4 regions of the Terrabacter sp. 01T434 genome follow, and region 4 is predicted to be linked to each of the others. Evidence: predicted binding sites of a transcription regulator. Region 4 holds the regulator's gene; each other region holds the start of a gene.
The links. The regulator LexA, encoded in region 4, represses DNA repair genes until DNA is damaged. The targets are predictions, from matches to a motif close to TCGAACANNTGTTCGA.
Positions count from the first base shown of each region.

Region 1: the regulator LexA is predicted to act here: its motif matches at 1,857-1,872, upstream of AC1DIW_RS05750 (HNH endonuclease signature motif containing protein).
Region 2: the regulator LexA is predicted to act here: its motif matches at 2,819-2,834, upstream of ruvC (crossover junction endodeoxyribonuclease RuvC).
Region 3: the regulator LexA is predicted to act here: its motif matches at 1,133-1,148, upstream of AC1DIW_RS08300 (HNH endonuclease signature motif containing protein).

Region 1 covers NZ_JBFTPP010000002.1:111,258-116,456, reverse strand. Annotated here, with positions in the region: gene AC1DIW_RS05765 (rhodanese-like domain-containing protein) at 1-90, opposite strand, end outside; gene AC1DIW_RS05760 (cysteine dioxygenase) at 87-584, opposite strand; gene AC1DIW_RS05755 (DMT family transporter) at 853-1,785, shown strand; gene AC1DIW_RS05750 (HNH endonuclease signature motif containing protein) at 1,911-3,554, shown strand; gene AC1DIW_RS05745 (hypothetical protein) at 3,649-3,828, opposite strand; gene AC1DIW_RS05740 (GlxA family transcriptional regulator) at 3,920-4,882, shown strand; gene AC1DIW_RS05735 (tryptophan-rich sensory protein) at 5,023-5,199, opposite strand, start outside.
Region 2 covers NZ_JBFTPP010000004.1:337,395-342,593, reverse strand. Annotated here, with positions in the region: gene yajC (preprotein translocase subunit YajC) at 1-132, opposite strand, end outside; gene ruvB (Holliday junction branch migration DNA helicase RuvB) at 368-1,513, opposite strand; gene ruvA (Holliday junction branch migration protein RuvA) at 1,510-2,112, opposite strand; gene ruvC (crossover junction endodeoxyribonuclease RuvC) at 2,109-2,783, opposite strand; gene AC1DIW_RS11165 (YebC/PmpR family DNA-binding transcriptional regulator) at 2,926-3,687, opposite strand; gene pdxT (pyridoxal 5'-phosphate synthase glutaminase subunit PdxT) at 3,684-4,388, opposite strand; gene kynU (kynureninase) at 4,516-5,199, shown strand, end outside.
Region 3 covers NZ_JBFTPP010000003.1:183,848-189,046, reverse strand. Annotated here, with positions in the region: gene AC1DIW_RS08305 (flavin-containing monooxygenase) at 1-1,070, shown strand, start outside; gene AC1DIW_RS08300 (HNH endonuclease signature motif containing protein) at 1,195-2,514, shown strand; gene AC1DIW_RS08295 (DUF3072 domain-containing protein) at 2,611-2,946, shown strand; gene AC1DIW_RS08290 (DUF4921 family protein) at 2,973-4,238, opposite strand; gene AC1DIW_RS08285 (exo-beta-d-1,3/1,6-glucosidase) at 4,304-5,199, shown strand, end outside.
Region 4 covers NZ_JBFTPP010000006.1:9,780-14,978, reverse strand. Annotated here, with positions in the region: gene AC1DIW_RS13910 (Sir2 family NAD-dependent protein deacetylase) at 1-886, shown strand, start outside; gene AC1DIW_RS13905 (hypothetical protein) at 948-1,844, opposite strand; gene lexA (transcriptional repressor LexA) at 1,857-2,582, opposite strand; gene AC1DIW_RS13895 (LysM peptidoglycan-binding domain-containing protein) at 2,811-3,233, shown strand; gene AC1DIW_RS13890 (hypothetical protein) at 3,496-3,798, shown strand; gene AC1DIW_RS13885 (alpha/beta hydrolase) at 3,795-5,199, shown strand, end outside.

The DNA of each region.
Region 1 (5,199 bases), on a different contig from region 4:
GGGCGTCAGGCGATGGAGTCGGCTGCGCGCGTCGGCGAGCACCTCGTCGATGGTGCGGGGCCGGGCGGGTCGGTCGGGCGCGGGCGTCACCAGTCGACCCCGACCTCGGCCTGCTCCTCGACCTCCAGCACACCGTCGACGGCGCGGTAGTTCGTCATGGAAGTCAGTCTGGGGCCATAGACGTGCAGACTGACAGCCGGATCGGAGCCGGCGTTCGTGACCCGGTGCAGGTGGCGGGAGCCGAACGTCCGCTGGTCACCCGGGCTGAGGAGCACTCCCGGGCCGGTCGCGCGCCGGACGTTGTCGAGGTCGACGGCCGTGCGGTAGCCGGCGACCTCCTCGGTGAGGACGCCTTGGAGCACGACGAACGAGCCGGCGCTGCCGCCGTGGTCGTGCCACGGTGTGCCCTGACCGGGCAGCCAGGTGAGCAGCCAGGCCTCGTGGTCGTGGTCGGCGAGGAGGCGCGCGTAGTAGCGGGTGATGGGGTCGAAGTCGACGAGGCGCTGCCAGAGGGCGCGCTGGCGGGCGAGTCGGCGGGCGGTTTCGGCGAGGTCGACGGAGATGCGCTGGGCGCCGCGGGACATGGTCGTGCCTTTCGGGGTGGGTGGGTGCTGACGGGGGCGGGGGCGCTCGGGAGCGGCTGAGGCGGCGTGGCCTGCGGCTCAGCGCACGGGCATGCTCCCGAGCAGGGGACAGGCACCCTTCATCCAGACATAACCAGTCATTGCCATAAAGCAAACGCTAACTTATGCATGAGACGTAGAGCAAGCGCGCCCGAGGTGGCGGGATGTCGGGGACATCTGACCGGAAACCGAGCGGCGGGCTGTCAGTGCCGACGCCTATGGTCACGGGGTGACCGTGGACTCTCGCACCGCATCAATGGCCCCGCCCAGCAATCGGCGCTCGAGCGTGCTGGTGCTCGGCGCCGTGGCCGTGACGCTGCTGCTCTGGGCGTCGGCCTTCGTCGCGATCCGGCACCTCGGCCGCGACGTGCCGCCCGGCGCGTTGTCGCTGGGTCGGCTCCTCGTCGCATCCGTCGCGCTCGGTGTCCTCGTCTTCCGTCGGCCGCGCACCTGGCCGGCCCGCCGTGACTGGCCACTGTTCCTGCTCTGCGGCGTGGGCTGGTTCGGCGTCTACAACCTCGCCCTCAACGAGGCCGAGCGCCGCATCGACGCAGGCACCTCGGCACTCATCGTGCAGATCGGTCCGATCATCGTGGCGCTGCTCGCCACCGTCTTCCTCGGCGAGAAGATGAGCCGCTGGCTCCTCATTGGCATGGCCGTGGGCTTCGCGGGCGTCGTCGTCATCGCGCGAGGGTTCTCCTCCGGTGACTCCGGCGACATGGTGGGCGTGTGGCTGGCCGTGCTCGCCGCGATCACGTATGCCGTGGGCGTGCTCGCGCAGAAGCCGCTCCTCGGGCGGTTGCCCGGCCCCGAGGTCACCTGGATCGCCTGCATCATCGGTGCGGTCGTGTGCCTGCCGTGGAGCGGCGAGCTCGTGACCGTCGTGCGCGACAGCGACGCGAGCACCTTGTGGTGGATCGCCTATCTCGGCGTCTTCCCGACGGCCATCGCCTTCTCGACGTGGGCCTATGTGCTGGCGCGGAACGATGCGGGCAAGCTGACCCTGACGACCTTCCTCGTGCCCTTCATCGCCACGCTCATCGCCTGGGCGCTGCTCTCCGAGGTGCCGCCGCCCCTGACCTTCGTCGGCGGCGCGCTGTGCATCGCGGGCGTGCTCCTGACGCGTCGCAAGTCGCGAGCGAAGCCCGTCCCGAAGAGCTGACCACCCCGAATCCCGTTCTGCGGCAAGGGTGTCGAGGTGAGAGACGGGTGTGGACAACTCTTGTGAGCCAGTCGAACATGTGTTCTACTTGAGGAGTCGGCGACCCGGGTGGGAGGAGTGAGTTCGTGCCATTCCTCGACTCCGGGCGCTCGGCTTCCAGTGCGGCCGGCGACGGCCTCAACCCGCGTGTCGTCTGGCTGCTGAGACAGGCGAAGTCGGCGTCGGGGCCGGGTCCCAAGCCATGTCCGGCACTCTCGCTCCTCGACGAGGCTGAGGCGGTGCTGTCGCAGATCGAGCGCCTCGAGGTGCACAAGGCCCGCCTCGAGGGCCGGATCGTCGATGCCTATGCGGCGCTGCACTCCGTCGAGGAGCAGCACCTCTCCCAGCTGGTTTCGACCTCGCCGGTGCCCATCACGGCCGACCAGGTCGTGACGCAGGAGATCGCGTGCGCGACCGGTGTTGGCGCGTCAGAGGTCGCGCGCAGGTTGGAGCTGGCGACGGCGCCCCGACGGCACCGGGTGCTGCGCGAGCGGTTGCGCGCCGGCTCGGTCAGCCTCCAGCGGGCACTGCGCATCGTCGCGGAGACGAGGACGCTCGCCGATGACGCCGTCCCCGAACTCGAGGCGACCGTCCTCGCGCCCGCTCGCGACGGCTCGATCCCCTCGCACCGCCTCTTCGGCGACCGGTTGCGGCGGTGCGTGCGAGCCGCCGACCCGCGTGGGCACGAGGAGCGCCGACAGGCTGCCACGGCCAGGCGCACGGTCTTCGGTCGACTGGTCGATGACGGCATGGGCACGTTCACCGTCGTGGCGCCCGCCGAGCGCGTCGTCGGGGTGCTGGACCGCGTGGACGCGATGGCACGGGCCGCGCGTGCGGCCGGCGACCCCCGCACGCTCGACCAGCTGCGCAGCGACCTGCTCTGCGACCTCGTCCTCTTCGGGCTCGTTCCGGGCCCCGAGGGCGACCGGTGCGGGTCGTGTCGCGGAGGCGGCCCTGGAGGCGGCCCTGGAGGCGGCCCGCGCACCGGTGGGGCTCGGCCCGCAGGTGCGTCTTGCTCGGACGGCGGTGCGGACTGTACCGAAGCGGACGCCGGCCCGGGGGAGGGGTTCAGCGCTGGCGGCCCGAGCTGGTCCGGCCTGTCGGACGCCCCGCCTGCGGCGGTGCGCATCGTCGTTCCGTTCGAGGTGGCTGCCGGTCTGTCCGACGCCCCGTGCGAGCTGACCGGCCACGGCTGGGTCACGGCAGCGCACGCCCGCCGGATCATCACCGCCCCCGGCTCGGTCTGGCAGCGTCTCGCGGCCGACGTCGACACCGGCCGCGCCCTCGAGCTCTCGACCGACTGCTACACCCCGACTCCCGAGATGGTCGAGCACGTCAAGGCGGTCGACGGTGTGTGTCGCGGCCCCGGGTGCCAGGTGCCGGCCGACCGGTGCGACGTCGACCACCTCCTACCGTGGCCGGCCGGCCGCACCCACGTCTCCAACCTCGACTCCCTGAGTCGCGGCTGCCACAACGGCAAGACCGCTCGAGTCTGGCGCGTCCGCCGCGCGGCCGATGATGGGATCTCATGGACCTCGCTCGCCGGCCGGGAGTACATCACCTATCCGAAGGACTGGCGTGAGCCGCTGAGTGAGCCGCTGCGCGACCGGGGCTCGGGGTCGCCGATCCGGGGCGCCTCACCGGGCCCCTCACCAGAAGATCGGCCCGACGAGGTGCCGGACTCGACACCACCGGACTCGACACCACCGGACGACCCGCCGCCGTTCTGAGCGAGGTCGGTCAGTCGCCGTAGACGTCGGCGAGCGCGGACGGGTCCGGGCAGTCGAGGGATTCGGACGCTCGTCGCACGGGTCGGTCCGAGGCTCAGTGGGCGACCGGCGTGTCGTATGCGACGGGCACGTCGTGGCGCACGCGCTCGATGTCCCGGTCGAGCGCGGCGTCCGCGCCGAACGGGGCCCGTGGGAGGGAGAACGTCCGACGGTGGTGCGGCTCGAGGGCGGCGATGATGGCGACGATCATGATGAAGAAGAAGATGGTGTCCATGGCAAAAAGTCTGCGCTCACCATGATCCCGCCACGAGTGGCAGAACAGTCGGTGTTCGACAAGATCCTGCCACCGGTGCCATGCTGGGCAGATGTTGCGCACCATCGCCGTCATCGTCCAGGAGCCCGTCGCGACGTTCGAGGTCGGCGTCCTGTGTGAGGTCTTCGGCATCGACCGCACCGACGACGGCGTCCCGGCCTTCGACTTCCGGGTCTGCTCGCCCCGTCCCGGCGAGGTGCTGCGCACCACGAGCGGCATGGGCGTCGTCGCGCCGTTCCCGCTCGAGGCCGCCCGCGGCGCCGACCTCGTCGCCATCCCCGGGGGCCCCGTCGACGGCCCCTACGACCCTCAGGTCCTCGACATCCTCCGGGACAACGCGGCACGCGGTGGCCGCGTGCTCTCGGTCTGCTCCGGCGCCTTCCAGCTCGCGGCCGCGGGCCTGCTCGACGGCCGCGAGTGCGCCACCCACTGGAGGTATGCCGCTCGGCTGGCCGAGGAGAACCCGGGAGCCCGCGTGGACCTCGACGTCCTCTATGTGGAGGACGGCCCGGTCCTGACGAGCGCTGGCACCGCCGCCGGCATCGACGCGTGTCTGCACCTCGTGCGCACCGAGCTCGGCTCAGAGGTCGCGACCCGCATCGCGCGCCGGATGGTCGTCCCCCCGCACCGCTCCGGGGGCCAGCGCCAGTTCGTCGAGACGCCCGTCCCGTCCGAACCGTGCGAAGGGCTCCAGGACGTCATGGAGTGGGTCTCGGAGCGACTCGACGAGGAGCACTCGATCCCCTCGCTCGCCAAGCGGGCCGCCATGTCCGAACGCACCTTCGCCCGGCGGTTCACAGCCGAGGTCGGCACGACTCCGCACAAGTGGCTGACGAGTCAGCGCGTGCTCCGTGCGCGCCACCTGCTCGAGTCCACCGACCTCGACGTCGAGCGCATCGCCCGCGAGAGCGGCTTCGCGACGGCCGCCGTCCTGCGCCACCACTTCCAGCGCCAGATCGGCATCCCGCCGGTCGCCTACCGCCGTGCCTTCACGAAGCAGCCGGTCAGCGCCTGACGCATCCGCCACCCGTCGTCGCGCCGCGCGGACATCGCATTCGCCGGTCGAGCGCTCGGCCGACTGTTCCGTCTCGAGGGCTGTCTGCCGATGTATCAGCAGAACGCTAGAGAGGCAGATACATCTGGATCGACCCGCCGTCAGCCGTTGCGACGGGCGATCGCGGTCGAGAGGGCGGTCGCGAAACCGCACCACGCGGCATACGGCGACAGGGCGATTCCGGCGCCCTTGCTGACCGTCCCCGCACGGCGGGCCAGGTCGGCTGAGCTCGCGGTGAGCAGGGCGGCCTCGGCCGCAGCCACCCACGGCCTGCGGGA
Region 2 (5,199 bases), on a different contig from region 4:
GTCGCCGAGGTCGAGGGACGAGCTGAAGTTGCGCATCTGCTTCATCCGCTTGTTCTGGGTGAAGAACAACCAGCCCAGCAGCAGCAGGGGCAGGGCGAAAATCAGCAACGAGAAGCTCCCGTTGTTGTTCATGTCAGCTCAGTCCTTCGTGTCATCGTCCGGCGTTGCACGCGCGCGTCACGACCCGTGCGTCGGGTCGGATGTCGCGTCAACGACCGGGGGCACCGGATGGTGCCGCGGCAGCGGCGATGGTGCCCGCAGGAGTCTACGTGCGCCGGTGCAGTTTGTCAGACCGGATCGGGCCGGTGCGGCGACGTCGAGTGTCACGTTTTGGTCGCATTCGGAGGGGTCCCGTCATTGCGCGAGATCAGCCCTCGAAACGCGCGCCTCCGGCCTCGTCGATCGGCAGCGTGGCGGTCCAGAGCGCCTGCGAGTCCCGGGGCGGGGTGAGGCCGAGGTGCTCCCACGCAAGGCTCGACGCGGCTCGTCCGCGGGGGGTCCGCACCATGAAGCCCTCCCGGACCAGGTAGGGCTCGGCGACCGTCTCGACGGTGTCGGGCTCTTCGCCCACGGCGACGGCCAGGGTCGAGAGCCCGACCGGGCCGCCGTTGAAGCGCCGACAGAGGGCCTCGAGGACTGCGCGGTCGAGGCGGTCGAGGCCGCGCTCGTCGACGTCGAACAGCTCCAGCGCCTGGCGCGCCGCCGAATGCGTGACGCGATCCTCGCCGTGCACCTGCGCCCAGTCGCGGACGCGCCGCAGCAGGCGGTTGGCGATGCGTGGCGTGCCACGGGAGCGCAGCGCGATCTCGCGGATGCCGTCCTCGTCCGCGTCGAGCCCGAGCAGACGGGCCGAGCGGTGCAGGATGGTCACGAGGTCGGCGGCGGCGTAGTAGTCCAGGTGCCCGGTGAAGCCGAACCGGTCGCGCAGCGGTGCAGGTAGGAGCCCGGCGCGTGTCGTGGCGCCGACCACGGTGAACGGCGGGAGCTCGAGTGGGATCGCCGTGGCGCCCGGCCCCTTGCCGATGATGACGTCGACACGGAAGTCCTCCATGGCGAGGTAGAGCATCTCCTCTGCCGAGCGCGACATCCGGTGGATCTCGTCGAGGAAGAGGACCTCCCCCTCGGCGAGCGAGGAGAGCACCGACGCGAGGTCGCCCGCGTGCTGGATCGCCGGCCCCGAGGTGATGCGGATGGGCTGTTCGAGCTCGCCTGCGACGATCATCGCGAGGGTGGTCTTGCCGAGCCCGGGTGGCCCGGAGAGCAGGACGTGGTCGGGTGGGGTGCCGCGTCGCTTCGCGGCCTTGAGGACGAGCCCCAGCTGGTCGCGGACCCGAGTCTGCCCGGGGAAGTCGTCGAGGCGCTTGGGGCGCAGCGCCGCCTCGACCTGGCGCTCGTCGGTGTCGCCGACGGCGTCGACGATGCGCGCGGTCGCGTCGAACGACCCGTCGTCCCAGACCCCGGGCTCAGCGCCGGTGTCGAGCTCCCACGTGCCGTCCGAGCGGTCGACGCTCATCGGCCCAGCTCCTGCAGGGCGGCGCGCAGCAGCGCCGAGACGCCGGCACCCTCGGCGGCCAACGGTGCGACCTTGTCGAGGGCGTCGTCGGCCTGCCGCGCGGTCCAGCCGAGACCGACGAGGGCCTCACGGACCTGTTCGCGCCAGGCCTCGCCGCCGTCGAGGTGGACGGGCTCGGACTGGCCGGCCGATCCGGGCAGCGCGCCGAGCTTGTCCTTGAGCTCGAGGACCATCCGCTCCGCGCCTTTCTTGCCGATGCCCGGCACCTTGGTCAGCGCGACGAGGTCACCGGTGCCGAGAGCCACGCGGACGGCATCCGGCGAGTGCACGGCGAGCACGGCCAGGGCGAGACGCGGACCGACGCCAGACACGGTCTGGACCGTCTCGAAGACGTGCTTCTCGTCGTCGGTGGCGAAGCCGTAGAGCGTCAGGGAGTCCTCGCGCACGACGAGGCTCGTGGCGAGCTCGGTGGGCTGACCCAGTCGGACGGACGTGGCGGTCGCAGGCGTCGTGTGCACGAGCATGCCGACGCCGCCGACGCCGACGACGACGGAGTCGAGGCCGACCTTGAGGACGGTGCCGGAGAGCGAGGCGATCATCGGGGCTGGGCTCCAGAGTGCGGTGGTGGGGTGCGGTCGGGCGAGGTGGGCCGGGCGGCCCTGGAGGTCTGGGTCGACGCGGCCCGCAGCCGCTGCACGGGAGGCGCGGCGCCCGGCGGGACCCGGCGGGGGATGCCGCTCCCCCGCTTGCCGGTGCGCGCGAGCACCTCGAGCCGGGCCTCCTCGAGCCGGTTCTGCGTGCCGCCGCGCCACACGTGGCAGATGGCGAGGGCGAGGGCGTCGGCCGCGTCGGCCGGCTTCGGCGGGGTGTCGAGACCGAGGAGGCGGGTCACCATCGTGGTGACCTGCGCCTTGTCCGCCCGGCCGCTGCCGCTGACAGCGGCCTTGACCTCGGTCGGCGTGTGCAGCGTGACCGGAAGGCCGAGTCGCTCGGCGATGATCATGACGATCCCCGTCACCTGGGCGGTGCCCATGACGGTGGAGACATTGGTGTCGGCGAAGACGCGCTCGATGGCCACGGCCTCGGGACGGTGCCGGGCGAACCACTGCCGCATCTCGTCCTCCACCGCGACGAGACGTCGCGGCGTGGGGTCGCCCGACGGGGTGCGGATGACGCCCACGTCGACGAGGGCGAGCTTGCGGCCCGGCACGCCGTCGACGACGCCCACACCGCACCGCGTGAGCCCGGGGTCGACCGCGAGGACGCGCACGGCATACCTCCAGGTCTGTGGGCGGGGCGGATGATCCGAACAGGTGTTCGGGACAACGCTAACCGCCCTCCCCCGAAAGCACGGGAGGCACGCCGGTCCCGGCGTGCCTCCCGTGCTGCGGCTGGCGCCGGCTGATGTGGGCTCAGTCCTCGTCGTCGTCGAGCTGGGCGAGGACGTCGTCGGGGATGTCGCCGTTGGCGAAGACGTTCTGCACGTCGTCGCTGTCCTCGAGGGCCTCGATGACCCGGATCATCTTCTTCGCCCCGTCGAGGTCGAGCGGGACCTGCAGGTTCGGCACGAACGACGCCTCGGCCGACTCGTAGTCGATGCCGGCGTCCTGGATCGCCTTGCGGACCGCGACGAAGTCGGTGGCCTCGGAGATGATCTCCCACGTGTCGCCGTTGTCGTTGACCTCCTCGGCGCCCGCCTCGAGCACGACCTCGAGGATGTCGTCCTCCGAGCCGGCGTCCTTGAGGACGGTCACGACGCCCTTGCGGTTGAAGACGTAGGACACCGAGCCCGGGTCGGCGAGCTGGCCGCCGTTGCGGGTCAGCGCCGTGCGCACCTCGGCGGCGGCGCGGTTGCGGTTGTCGGTGAGGCACTCGATGAGGACGGCGACACCGTTGGGGGCGTAGCCCTCGTACATGATCGTCTGCCAGTCGGCCGCGCCGGCCTCGGCACCCGACGCGCGCTTGACGGCGCGGTCGATGTTGTCGTTGGGCACCGAGGTCTTCTTCGCCTTCTGGATGGCGTCGTAGAGCGTCGGGTTGCCGGCGGGGTCAGCCCCGCCCTGACGGGCCGCGACCTCGATGTTCTTGATGAGCTTGGCGAAGAGCTTGCCGCGCTTGGCGTCCTTGGCCGCCTTCTGGTGCTTCGTGGTGGCCCATTTGGAGTGGCCGCTCATGCAGTGTCCTCGCGTTCCGGTGACTGGCGTGCACCCGACTGCTGGAGTCGGTGCTCTCTGACGATCGAGACGAACTCGGCGTGGATCCGGCGGTCTGCGCCCACCTCCGGGTGGAAGGAGGTGGCCATCAGGTTGCCCTGCCGGACCGCGACGATCTTACCGGCGGCCGCGCCCTCGCTCACGCGGGCGAGCACGTCGACGGCTGGTCCCGCCTCCTCCACCCAGGGGGCGCGGATGAAGACGGCATGGACGGTGCCGGTGTCGGACGGGTCGCTCCAGGCGTAGTCGAGGTCCTGCTCGAACGAGTCGACCTGGCGGCCGAACGCGTTGCGGCGCACGGTGATGTCGAGGCCACCGAGGGTCTGCTGGTCGGGCCGGGCATCGGCGATGCGGTCGGCGAGCATGATCATGCCGGCACACGAGCCGTAGACAGGCATCCCCTCGGCGATCCGGCGCAGCAGGGGCTCCCGCAGGTCGAAGGCCCGGACGAGCTTGTCCATCACGGTCGACTCGCCCCCGGGGATCACGAGACCGTCGATCCCCTCGACCTCGGCCGGACGCCGGACCAGCACGGCCTCGGCGCCGAGCGCGGTGAGTGCCGCCAGGTGCTCGCGGACGTCGCCCTGGACGGCGAGGACGCCGATGCGCGGCGCCGTGGCCGGGCCGGTCGTCGCTCTGGGGGTCGTGCTGGTGATGCTCACCGGGTCAGCGTAGAGCGCGTGTCCCGCCGGCCGTGCCACGGGTCGGCGTGCGGGAATCGTCTCGGATCCGAGACCTGGGCGGGAGCCGCCCTGACATCGGCTCCGCGCCACCGGATACGTTGCGGCCATGACGACGGTGACCGCTCCTGAGGACCTGACCGCCCGTGCGACGACGGCCGACGCGAACTCGCCGCTGCGCGGCACGCGAGACCTCTTCACGCTTCCTGACGACGTGATCTACCTCGACGGCAACTCCCTCGGGGCGCTGCCGAGCGCCGTGCCCGCCGTGGTCGACGACGTCATGCGCCGGCAGTGGGGAGAGCGCCTCATCCGCTCGTGGAACGAGGCCGACTGGTGGGGCGCCCAGACCCGGGTCGGCGACCGCGTCGGTCGTCTGGTCGGAGCGGCGCCGGGTCAGGTCGTCGTGACGGACTCGACCTCGGTCAACCTCTTCAAGGCCGTCATCGGGGCCGGGCGGCTGCGGCCCGGCCGCCGCGTCGTGCTGACCGACCCGGACTCGTTCCCGACCGACCTCTACGTGACCGAGTCGGCCGCCGCGCTGGCCGGCCTCGAGGTGCGGCGCGTGCGCCCTGGCGAGGCGGTGGACGCCATCGCCGAGGTCGGTGACGCCCTCGCGCTCGCCTCCTACTCGAGCGTCGACTACCGGACCGGCGAGCTCTGGGACCTGCGCGCGATCACGGAGGCAGCTCACGCGGTCGGCGCGCTCGCGTGCTGGGACCTCTGCCACTCTGCGGGGGTTCTCGAGGTGGGCCTCGATGCCGGGGGCGCCGACCTCGCCGTCGGCTGCGGC
Region 3 (5,199 bases), on a different contig from region 4:
GCGCGCGTCAGCAGCTGACGTGCGGGTTCCTCTACCTCTGCAGCGGCTACTACGACTACGAGCGGCCGCACGACCCGCAGCTGCCCGGCCTCGAGTCCTTCCAGGGACAGGTCGTGCACCCGCAGTTCTGGCCCGACGACCTCGACGTCACGGGTCGCAAGGTCGTCGTCATCGGATCGGGAGCCACGGCCGTGACCCTCGTGCCCTCGCTCGCCGAGGCCGGTGCCGACGTGACGATGCTCCAGCGCACGCCGACGTGGATCGCGTCGCTGCCGCGCCAGGACCGGGTCCGCGACGTCATGCAGAAGGTCCTGCCCGCGCGAGCTGCCGGCACCGCGGCGCGCTACAAGAACGTCCTCGGCACGATGGGCGTCTACGAGCTGAGCCGCCGTCGCCCCGCGGTCATGAAGTCCTTGCTGTCCAAGGGTGCCGCGAAGTCGCTGGGCTCGACGGACCTCGTCGCCGACCACTTCACCCCCACCTACGACCCCTGGGACCAGCGCCTCTGCGTCGTCCCCGACGGTGACCTCTTCGAGGCCGTGCGCAGTGGACGGGCCCACGTCGTCACCGGCACGATCGAGACGTTCGAGCCATACGGCATACGCCTCCACTCGGGGCGCGAGCTCGATGCCGACATCGTCGTGACGGCAACCGGGCTCCGGATCAGGCTCGCCGGCGGCATCGCCATCACGGTCGACGGGCAGGCCCGGGCGACCGGTGACCTCACGGTGTATCGCGGGCTCATGTTCGCCGGAGTGCCGAACCTCGCGGTGTGCGTCGGCTACGTCAACGCCTCGTGGACGCTGCGCGCCGACCTCGCGAGCCGCTACGTGTGCCGGCTGCTGGGCCACATGGAGCAGAACGCGTGGCGGGTGGCCACGCCGCACGCTCCGGAGGGAATGGCGGGCCAGCCACTGCTGCCGCTCGCGTCGGGCTATGTCCGGCGCGCCGAGGACGATCTGCCCCAGCAGGGGGACGCCGCACCCTGGCTGATGCGCCAGAACTACTTGCTCGACCGGCGCGACATGCTCCGCAGCGACGTCACGGAGTCCATGGCCTTCGCGCGCTGAGGCGCCTTGTCCCGCAAGCGAACCCGGCTGTCCATAGACGTGGATGAGCCCTATCCTTCCACTCGTTCATATGTTCTAATTGAAGGACTGGGGTGGTGTTCGTCCGAGGGGTGAGGGGGCCGGTGTGACGCCGTTTGTCAGCTCACCGCGCGTCGCGGCCCCACCGCTGGACGACGGCTACACCAAGGCCCATCTCCAGATTGACCTCACGATCGAGGGCGACCACCTCCTGCGTGAGATCGAGGCGCTCGAGGTCGAGAAGGCGAAGGTCGAGGCGGACCTCATCGACGCGTACGCCGCCCTCCACTCCGTCGAGACCCAACAGGTCGCGGCCGCGTCGGTCCACGTCTCGACCGACCGCATCGTGGCGGACGAGATCGCCCTTGCGACCGGGGTCGGCGCTGGCGAGGTGGCAAGGCGTCTCGACCTCGCCACGGCGCCGCGCCGGCATCGAGTCATCCGTCAGGCGATGCGTGACGGAGAGCTGTCGTTGCATCGCGCCCTCCAGGTGGTCTCGGAGACGGCGCAGCTTCCCGACGCCGATGTCGCGACGGTCGAGGCCGCGGTCCTGGCACCCAGCCGTGACGGTCAGCCGGTGCCCCAACGCACGTTCGTCACGCGCCTGCGCCGGGCGATCGCGTCCGTCGACCAGCGGGGCTCGGATGAGCGGCGTGACCATGCGCGGAGCCGACGCGGGGTCTTCGGACGCCAGACCGGGGACGGGATGGGTTCGTTGACCCTGGTGGGTTCCGGTGATGTCATCGCGGCCGTCCTCGACCGTCTTGACGCCGCGGCTCGTGAGCGGCGCAGCGCCGGTGACCCCCGCTCCCTGGACCAGCTCCGATCCGACCTCGCAGCCCATGCGCTGCTCCACGGACCCCTCGACGCCGCCACGGCTGCGGCCGGCGCCGGCGCACCCGCCATGGCGTGGCTGGTCGTCCCGTTCGAGGTGGCCGTCGGCACGAGCGACGCGGCCTGTGAGCTGCCCGGACACGGCTGGGTGACCGCACGGCACGCCCGCGAGATCATGACGCGTGCCGGCTCCGTGTGGCGCACGCTGCCGGTCGACATCCGGACCGGCCGCGCCCTGAGCGCTCCGAGTGCCTCCTATCGACCCACACGCGAGATGGTCGAGCACGTGCGCGCCGTCGACGGGGTGTGCCGGGGTCCCGGCTGTGAAGTGCTCGCCCGTCGCTGCGACCTCGACCATGAGACTCCTTGGCCGTCGGGGCCGACGGCCATTGGCAACCTGCACGCCAAGGAGCGCTTCCACCACAACCTCAAGACCGCCGGCATCTGGCGGTCCGAGCCTGTCGACGACGACGGACTCGAGTGGACCACGACGGCCGGTCGCCGCTATGTCACCAGACCGAAGGACTGGCGTGCCGGCCTGCGCGAGCCCCGCCCCGTCGGTGCCGACGATCCGGACCCACCGCCCTTCTGACCGACGACCGGCGACCGACCCAGTCCGGGCCTCGGGCGTTTCGTCCAGCGGTGGCTCGCCCGTGCTCATCGGGCGTGAAGTGGGTACGAGCGGGACATGAGCGAATCGAACACACCTTCGAGCGACGACGTCATCGGTGCCACCAACCCCGCGAGTGCGGGACCCGGCGGAGACTCCGCGGTCAAGGACCCCGAGGACTGGGTGACCGGCGACGAGGCGATGACCGGCGCGCAGCGCAGCTACCTCGAGACCCTGGCCCGCGAGGCCGGGGAAACCCTGCCGGGCGACCTCACCAAGGCCCAGGCCTCAGAGCACATCGACCGCCTCCAGCAGGTGACGGGTCGAGGCTCCGACAGTGCCGACAGCGGCACCGGCCCCATCGGCGCGGACGGCAACGTCGGCCGGATCGAGGGTCACGGCAGCCAGATCTGAGTTCCCGTGGGGCGTGACCGGGCCGATCAGACGATCTCGACGCGGTCCGAGATGAGTCCGTCCGCCGCGAGCTCACGCAGCTGCGCGACGGCCCGGTCGTGGACCGCCCACGGGTCGATCGTGTTGACGTAGATCTGCGTCCCACCCTCGAAGCCGGCCAGGGTCGAGATGCGCCACTTGAGCACGGCCCGCAACGGCATCGGGACATCGACGGACGGCGGCCGGTGGTGCCACTCCTCGTTCGAGGGGATGTGCACCCCGGTCGCTGCGTGGCAGGCGTGGACGAGGTCGGAGAAGCCGCGCACCTGGTCCTCGGTCAGCTCCCACGGGCACCCCTCACCGTCAGTGACGTGCACGACGAGCGCCGGGTAGCGGTGCCCGACGCCGGCGAATGCCACCGCGTGCTCGGTGCGGGCGACGACGAGGCCCTGCGTGGCGGCATACTCCGCGCCCCAGCGGGCGAACAGGTCGGGCTCGGCGCGGAGGCGCTCGACCTCCCGCTCCTTCTGGGCCCCGAGCTCGTCGATCGCGACGACCTGCTTGTGCAGGTGGTTGAACGACGCACCGGCCGGCTCCAGCCAGTTCTGGAAGACCGACACGTACCGTGCGCACTCGTTGTCGCGGTAGAGGTCGTGCATGGCCCGGATCGTGAACTCCATGTATTTGCAGTGCTCCTCGGGTGTCAGCGTGCCCGAACCGGCGAGCTGCGAGTCGTCCGTGGCGTCGTCGACGTAGTGCCGCCGGGCGATGACCACCTGGTGGTTGCCCGCGAAGAGGCCGACCGCCTCGCGCTCGAGGTCGTCCTCGGCGAGCGGTTCGGCGTCCGCCCCCGCGGTGCCGCGCGCCCGCATCCGGATGCGCGCAAGGGCGGTGACGTGCTCGCGTCCAGCCGGGGTCGAGAGGTATGCCGTGCGCCGGGCTCGGGACTCGGCCGTGGGCTCCCAGCCGTGGGCCAGGTGCCAGTAGTCGTAGCTGAGGATCTCGAAGAGGTTGGGGATGAGGCGGAACTGGGCGTCGGTCCTGCCGAGGTCCTCGGCGAGCACGCCGCGCAGGTCGTCCCAACGACCGTCCCCATGGACGAGGCGGGCGATCTCTGGGGTCGTCTCGAGCATGCGACCCCAGCAGAAGGCGCAGTGGCGGTCGTGGTCGTCGGGGTCGATCGGCAGGGGGTGGTGGCCGGGCAGCCCCGTGGGCCTCGCCCCCCGCCCGGGCAGGGTCCACACCTTCGTGCCCGTGATCGGGTTCACCTGCTTGATGGTCCCGTCGGGCAGGCGGGTCAGCGGCTCGATCACCTCTTCAGACTAGGTGGCGCGGATGGTCGGCGCAGGCAGGTGACGGCTTGGGCTAGCGTCGATCCGTGGCCGCCGACGACGCACGACACCAGACCAGCAGCGCGCCCTACCGGGACCCGTCACGGCCCGTGGCGGAGCGCCTCGACGACCTGCTCGGCCGGATGACCCTCGCCGAGAAGGTCGGCCAGATGCTCCAGCTCGACGCGCGGGGCGACCTCGACCACATCGTCGGCACCAAGCTCGCCGGTTCGATCCTCCACGCCTCGCCCGAACGGATGATCGAGGCCATCGCGCTGGCCGGGCAGACCCGCCTCGGCATCCCCCTGCTCACTGCCGACGACTGCATCCACGGCCACTCGTTCTGGCCGGGAGCGACGATCTTCCCGACCCAGCTCGCCATGGCCTGCTCGTGGGACCCCGGTCTCGTGGAGCGTGCCGCGCGTGCCACCGCGGTCGAGGTCTCGGCGACCGGCATCCACTGGACCTTCTCGCCGGTGCTCTGCATCACCCGCGACCTGCGCTGGGGACGGGTCGGCGAGACCTTCGGCGAGGACCCGCACCTCATCGGCGAGCTCGGCGCCGCGATGATCCGCGGCTACCAGGGTGACGGACTCGACGACCCCACAGCGGTGCTCGCGTGTGCCAAGCACTTCGCCGGCTACTCCGAGACCCAGGGAGGACGCGACGCCAGCGAGGCCGACCTCAGCCGGCGCAAGCTCACGTCGTGGTTCCTGCCGCCGTTCGAGCGCGCGGTCCGGGAGGGCTGCCGCACGTTCATGCTCGGCTATCAGGCCATCGACGGCGTCCCCGTCACGGCGAACGGCTGGCTGCTCGACGAGGTGCTCAAGGGGGAGTGGGGCTTCACCGGCACGCTCGTCACCGACTGGGACAACGTCGGCCGGATGGTCTGGGAGCAGCAGGTGTGCGCCGACGACGTCGAGGCCGCGACCGTGGCGGTCCG
Region 4 (5,199 bases):
GCGCACGTTGCCGCTCGAGACGCACGACCTCGGCACGTTCGACGACCTCGTGGACCTGGTCAGTGGTGGTGGGGTGGTCGTGCTCAGCGGTGCCGGCCTCTCGACGGAGTCCGGCATCCCCGACTACCGGGGACCGGACGGGACCCGCCGCGTCGAGCCGATGACGTACGGCGAGTTCGCGGGATCGCCCGAGGCGCGACGACGCTACTGGGCCCGCAGCTACATCGGCTGGCAGCGCTTCAACGCGGCCGAGCCCAACGAGGGCCACCGCGTCGTCACCGACCTGCAGGCGGCCGGGTACGTCGGGCCGATCATCACGCAGAACGTCGATGGCCTGCACCAGGCGTCCGGAGCGACCGACGTCATCGAGCTGCACGGCTCCCTCGACCGTGCCGTCTGCCTCACCTGCGGTGAGTACACCTCGCGAATCGGCCTGCACCAGAGGATGACCGAGGCGAACCCCGGCTTCATGGAGCGCTTCGCCGAGGCTGCACGCACGGTGGGTTCGCAGTGGGGGGAGCAGGTGCGGCCCGACGGTGACATCGTGCTCGCCGACGCGCTCGTCGACTCGTTCCACGCGCCGCGCTGCCTGGTCTGCGGCAACGACACCGTCAAGCCCGACGTCGTCTTCTTCGGTGAGTCGGTGCCCAAGGCCCTTGTCGAGCAGTGCTTCTCGATGGTCGAGGGCGCCGGCGCGGTGCTCGTGCTCGGGTCGTCGCTGTCCGTGATGAGCGGGTACCGCTTCGTGCGTCGCGCGCACCAGCGCGGCGTGCCGGTCGCGATCGTCACGCGCTCGGCCACGCGGGGCGACGCGCAGGCGACGCTGCGGCTGCACGCCCCGCTCGGCCCGACCCTGGAGGACCTCCGCTGCTCCCTGACCTTCTGAGCTTCCGAACGCCTGAGCATCGTCGGCATCGGATGGCGGCGAATCGCCCACGACCAGAAGGCTACTCGGCCACGGACCTCACCGGTCGCGCTTCTGTGCCGTCGCGCAGGTCCCACAGCTCCTTGGTCTGCACACCCCAGTAGGTGCAGAAGAGCACGATGATGATGGCCTCGGAGATGAGGACGAGGTGGTCGAGTCCACTCCAGGTCAGGGCCGTCAGCACCGTCACCGCGAGGGCGACGGCCAGGGCGACCGCGATCGCGATGTAGATCCGCTTGTAGGTGGCACCCTGGTGGGAGGCGACGGACTGGTGGCGCTCCTCCGCGCGCAGCGCGCTGAGCACCATGACAGCGATGACTCCCGCCACCATGGTGCCTGCGGCGATGCCGTGGCTCAACGCGATGAACCGGTCGCGCAGCAGAAGGAAGAGCGTGAGCTCGCCGAGCAGGACCGCACCGCAGACGACGGTGATGACGACCGAGCGCGCGGTGGGGAGCTCACTGGGATCGCGGGTCGTGGCGCCGCGCTTCAGCCAGGCGGCGACGACCGCGGCGCTGACCGCCACGACGACGAGCGACCAGATGTTGTTGCGCACGGCGGCAGCGATCTCCACCGGGGTCTGGGTGTAGGCGTTCGGTCCGCACCGTGCGTCGGGCACGGTCGGCACCATGGCCACGACGAAGGCCATGAGGCCCGAGAAGTTCAGGAGCACGTCCTCCTCGGGGGAGTGACCCTTGTAGGCGATGAGGCTGACGCCGAGGGCGCACAACGAGCCGACGAAGACCGAGCGCGCGGGCGTGTAGTAGTAGGCGCTGATCGACCCGAGCCAGCACGAGTGGTCCGTCTCCCACCACCACTGGTAGCCGACCGAGAGCAGCAGCATGAGCAGCAGGGCGATCATCGCCCCGCGCAGGTACCGGTAGGTGAGGACAACGTCCCGAGTGCGTGACGGTGTCATCGGACCGCGGGCTCAGATGCGACGCAGGACGGCCGTGACCTTGCCGAGGATCGTGGCGTGGTCGCCGTCGATGGGGGAGAAGTCGGGGTTGTGCGGCATCAGCCACACGTGGCCGTCCTTGCGCTTGAACGTCTTGACCGTCGCCTCGTTGTCGAGCATGGCCGCCACGACGTCACCGTTGTCGGCGTGCTGCTGCTGGCGCACGACGACCCAGTCCCCGTGGCAGATGGCGGCGTCGACCATCGAGTCACCGTTGACCTTGAGCAGGAAGAGGTCGCCCTCGCCGACGAGCTGCTTGGGGAGCGGGAAGACGTCCTCCACGACCTCCTCGGCCGTGATCGGCACGCCGGCTGCGATCTGCCCGAGCACGGGGACGTAGGAGGCCTCCGGGCGGGCGTCGCCCGAGTCGGTGTCGGTGTCGTACTGGTCGCCCCGCGCACGCTGCGGCGTCGCGTCGCCCCCGCGGTAGCCCAGCTCCTCGGCCTTGGCGTCGGGGGAGACGACCTCGAGCGCGCGCGGCCGGTTGGGGTCACGCCGCAGGTAGCCCTTGGCGACGAGGGCGTTGAGCTGGTGGGAGACGCTGGAGGGGCTGGCCAGGCCGACCGCGTCGCCGATCTCGCGCATGCTCGGGGGGTAGCCGCGGCGGTCGACGGAGTTGCGGATGACCTCGAGCACCCGTCGCTGGCGGACGGTGAGGCCGTCGCCGGTCTCGCGATCGGGAAGCTCGGTGACGCCCATGGTGTCCCTTTCGTCAGCTCGTCAGACCGCGGTGTGACGCTCGGCGCGGGGCCAGTGTCAGTGGTGGCTGGTGAGGTTTCTGGTGTGAGCAGAGACTACGAGGTTCGAACACAGTTGCCAAACACCTGTTCGAGGCGTGTCTCGACTTCATCGAACATACGTGCTAGAACTCGTACAGACGTTCTATCGAACATGTGTTCGCCAGATCCGAAGCAAGGGGAGGTCACCATGAGCGCCATCGTCCTCGAGGCCGTTCGTTCGCCGCACACCGAGGAGCCTGCGCGGTCGCTGCCGACCGGTCGGCCCCGTCTCGTCCTGGTGCCCACCGGCCGGGACGCCACCCGGGCCGCCCGCGCGGCGCGCCTCACGCGGCCACCCGTGCGCCTGACGCGGTTCGGTCGGCTCGTCGTGACCCTGTTCGTCGCGACGGTCGTCGCCGTTCTCGGGGTGGGTCTGGCCGGCCAGCTCGCGTCGGCCACCGGCGAGCCGCGCACCGTCACGGTCCAGTCGGGCCAGACGCTGTCGGGTGTCGCCGCCCGTGAGCTGCCCGGGGTGTCGACGGCGGACGCGGTGGTCGAGCTCCAAGTCGCCAACGGACTCAGCTCCACGGCGCTCCATGCCGGTCAGCAGCTCGTCATCCCGGGACGTTGACCTCGGCCAGCCCATCCGGGCTCTGGTCGATCGCGTATGCCGCGTCCGTGCTTGCGCTTCGACCATCCCACCTGATCCGCCGCGTTGGCTCCACCTTCAGCGGCTGGCGGTAGCGGCGCTTCGACCCCGTCGTTCCCGCCACGGACGCCGCACCCCAGACCAGGGGTGCGGCGTTCTGCTGTCGTCCCGGGGCCTGTGGATGACGCACGAGCGCCGCGCCGCGTGCGGCCTAGCGTTGCCGTCCTGGGGAGAGGAGCAGGGCATGCGCTACGAGGTGGACACGGCCGCACTGCGCGACGACGTCAGCACGATCGACGAGGTCCTGGTGCGGGTTCAACGACTCGGGATCGCGGACGAGCTGACGCCGGTGGCCGCGGCCCTTCCGGGCAGCCGGACCGGCTCAGCGTTGCGTGACGTCGCCGCGGCGTGGACGGCTCGGTTGGCCGGGACGCGCTGGGAGCTGAAGGAGCTGGGGCGATCCCTGGCAGCGGCAGCCGACACCTACGACGCGGTCGAGCGTGCAGCGCGGCAGAGCGTCGAAGGATCGTTCGGCGGCCTCCGGTGACCGTTGCCGGTGGGTCGCTGACGCTGTCGGTGCGCGACATCCGCGCGAGCCGTCCGCAGTCCCTCGTTGCCGTCAGCAGGGGCCTCGAGGACCGTCGGCGACGGGTGGTGGTGCTGGCCGAGCTGGTGCTCTGGCGTCGAGCAGCCGCCCCACGATGGTCGGGTGCCGCATCATCGGCCGCCGCAGACCGGTACGCCGTCGTCATTACCGGGCTGGGTCGGCTGGCGGCGAGCATCGCCGTGGCTGGTCAGGCTGTGGGACACGCGGCTGGCCGCCTGGAGGCGGCCATCGACCTGGTTCGTCGGGCCGACCGGCGCGCGGTCGACGAGGGCGCGTGGATCGATGACGACGGGCGTCTCTTCCTCCCGGTCCGGGCCTCACTCGGTCATCCCGCCCTGGAGGCACACCGTGCCCGCCTCGACGAGCTGCTGCGTGCCGAGGTGCATGCGTGCCTGGCCCAGGCGCGCCGGGCGGCTGCCGAGACCGACGACGAGCTGCTTCGCGCACTGCTGTCATCGGCCCGAGGCGCGACGTCGGCAGTCGGTGCCGGTGTCGGTGCCTCGGTGCTCGGGTCACTGGCACCGCCACCGACCGCATCGGCGGCCGGGGGTGTCAGCGCCCAGGTGTTCGCCTCTGCAGCCTGGTGGCGCTCGATGACCGACGAGGAGCGTCGCAGGGCGATCCGTGACCACCCGGAGTGGGTGGGGCCGCGTGACGGTGTGCCTGCCACGGCACGCCACGAAGCCAACCTCGTGCTGCTCGCGCGAGCGGAGGAGGTGGCGTGGACCAAGGCCCGTGAGGCACGACGTTCGGGATGGGTCGGCAACGCCGCAGAGCGCACCCGCGCCGATGAGCACGTCGCCGCGCTCCAGGCGGTCCGCGACGTGCTCGCACGTCGTGACGGTGGCGAGCGGCTGCTCCTGCTCATCGACCCGAGGGGGCTCGACGTCAAGGCGGTGGTGGCGCTCGGGGACGTCGACCGGGCCGAGCATGTCGTGACCTTCGTGGGTGGACTGTCCACGATGGTCGGCACGGACCTGCGCCGCTACGACGACATCTTCGTGCGCATGCGCTCCGAAGCCCGATCGGTCGCGGCCGGGCAGGACGTCGCCATCGTGACCTGGATGGGCTACGACGCCCCACAAGTGCACGAGATCGTCAGTTCCATCGACCGGAACGTGCTGAACGCCAAGCTCGCCCGCGACAATGCCGGAGCCCTCGCCGACTTCGCGACCGGCATCGAGGCGGCGCGTGACCGGCCCGCCCACCAGACCGTGTGGGCCCACTCCTACGGGGCCACGCTCGCGGGCTTCGCGTCCCTGCGCACGAGCGCCGTGGACGACGTGGCCGTCTTCGGCGCGCCCGGGCTGCCGTTCTCCGACGTGTCGCGAAGCGCGCTCA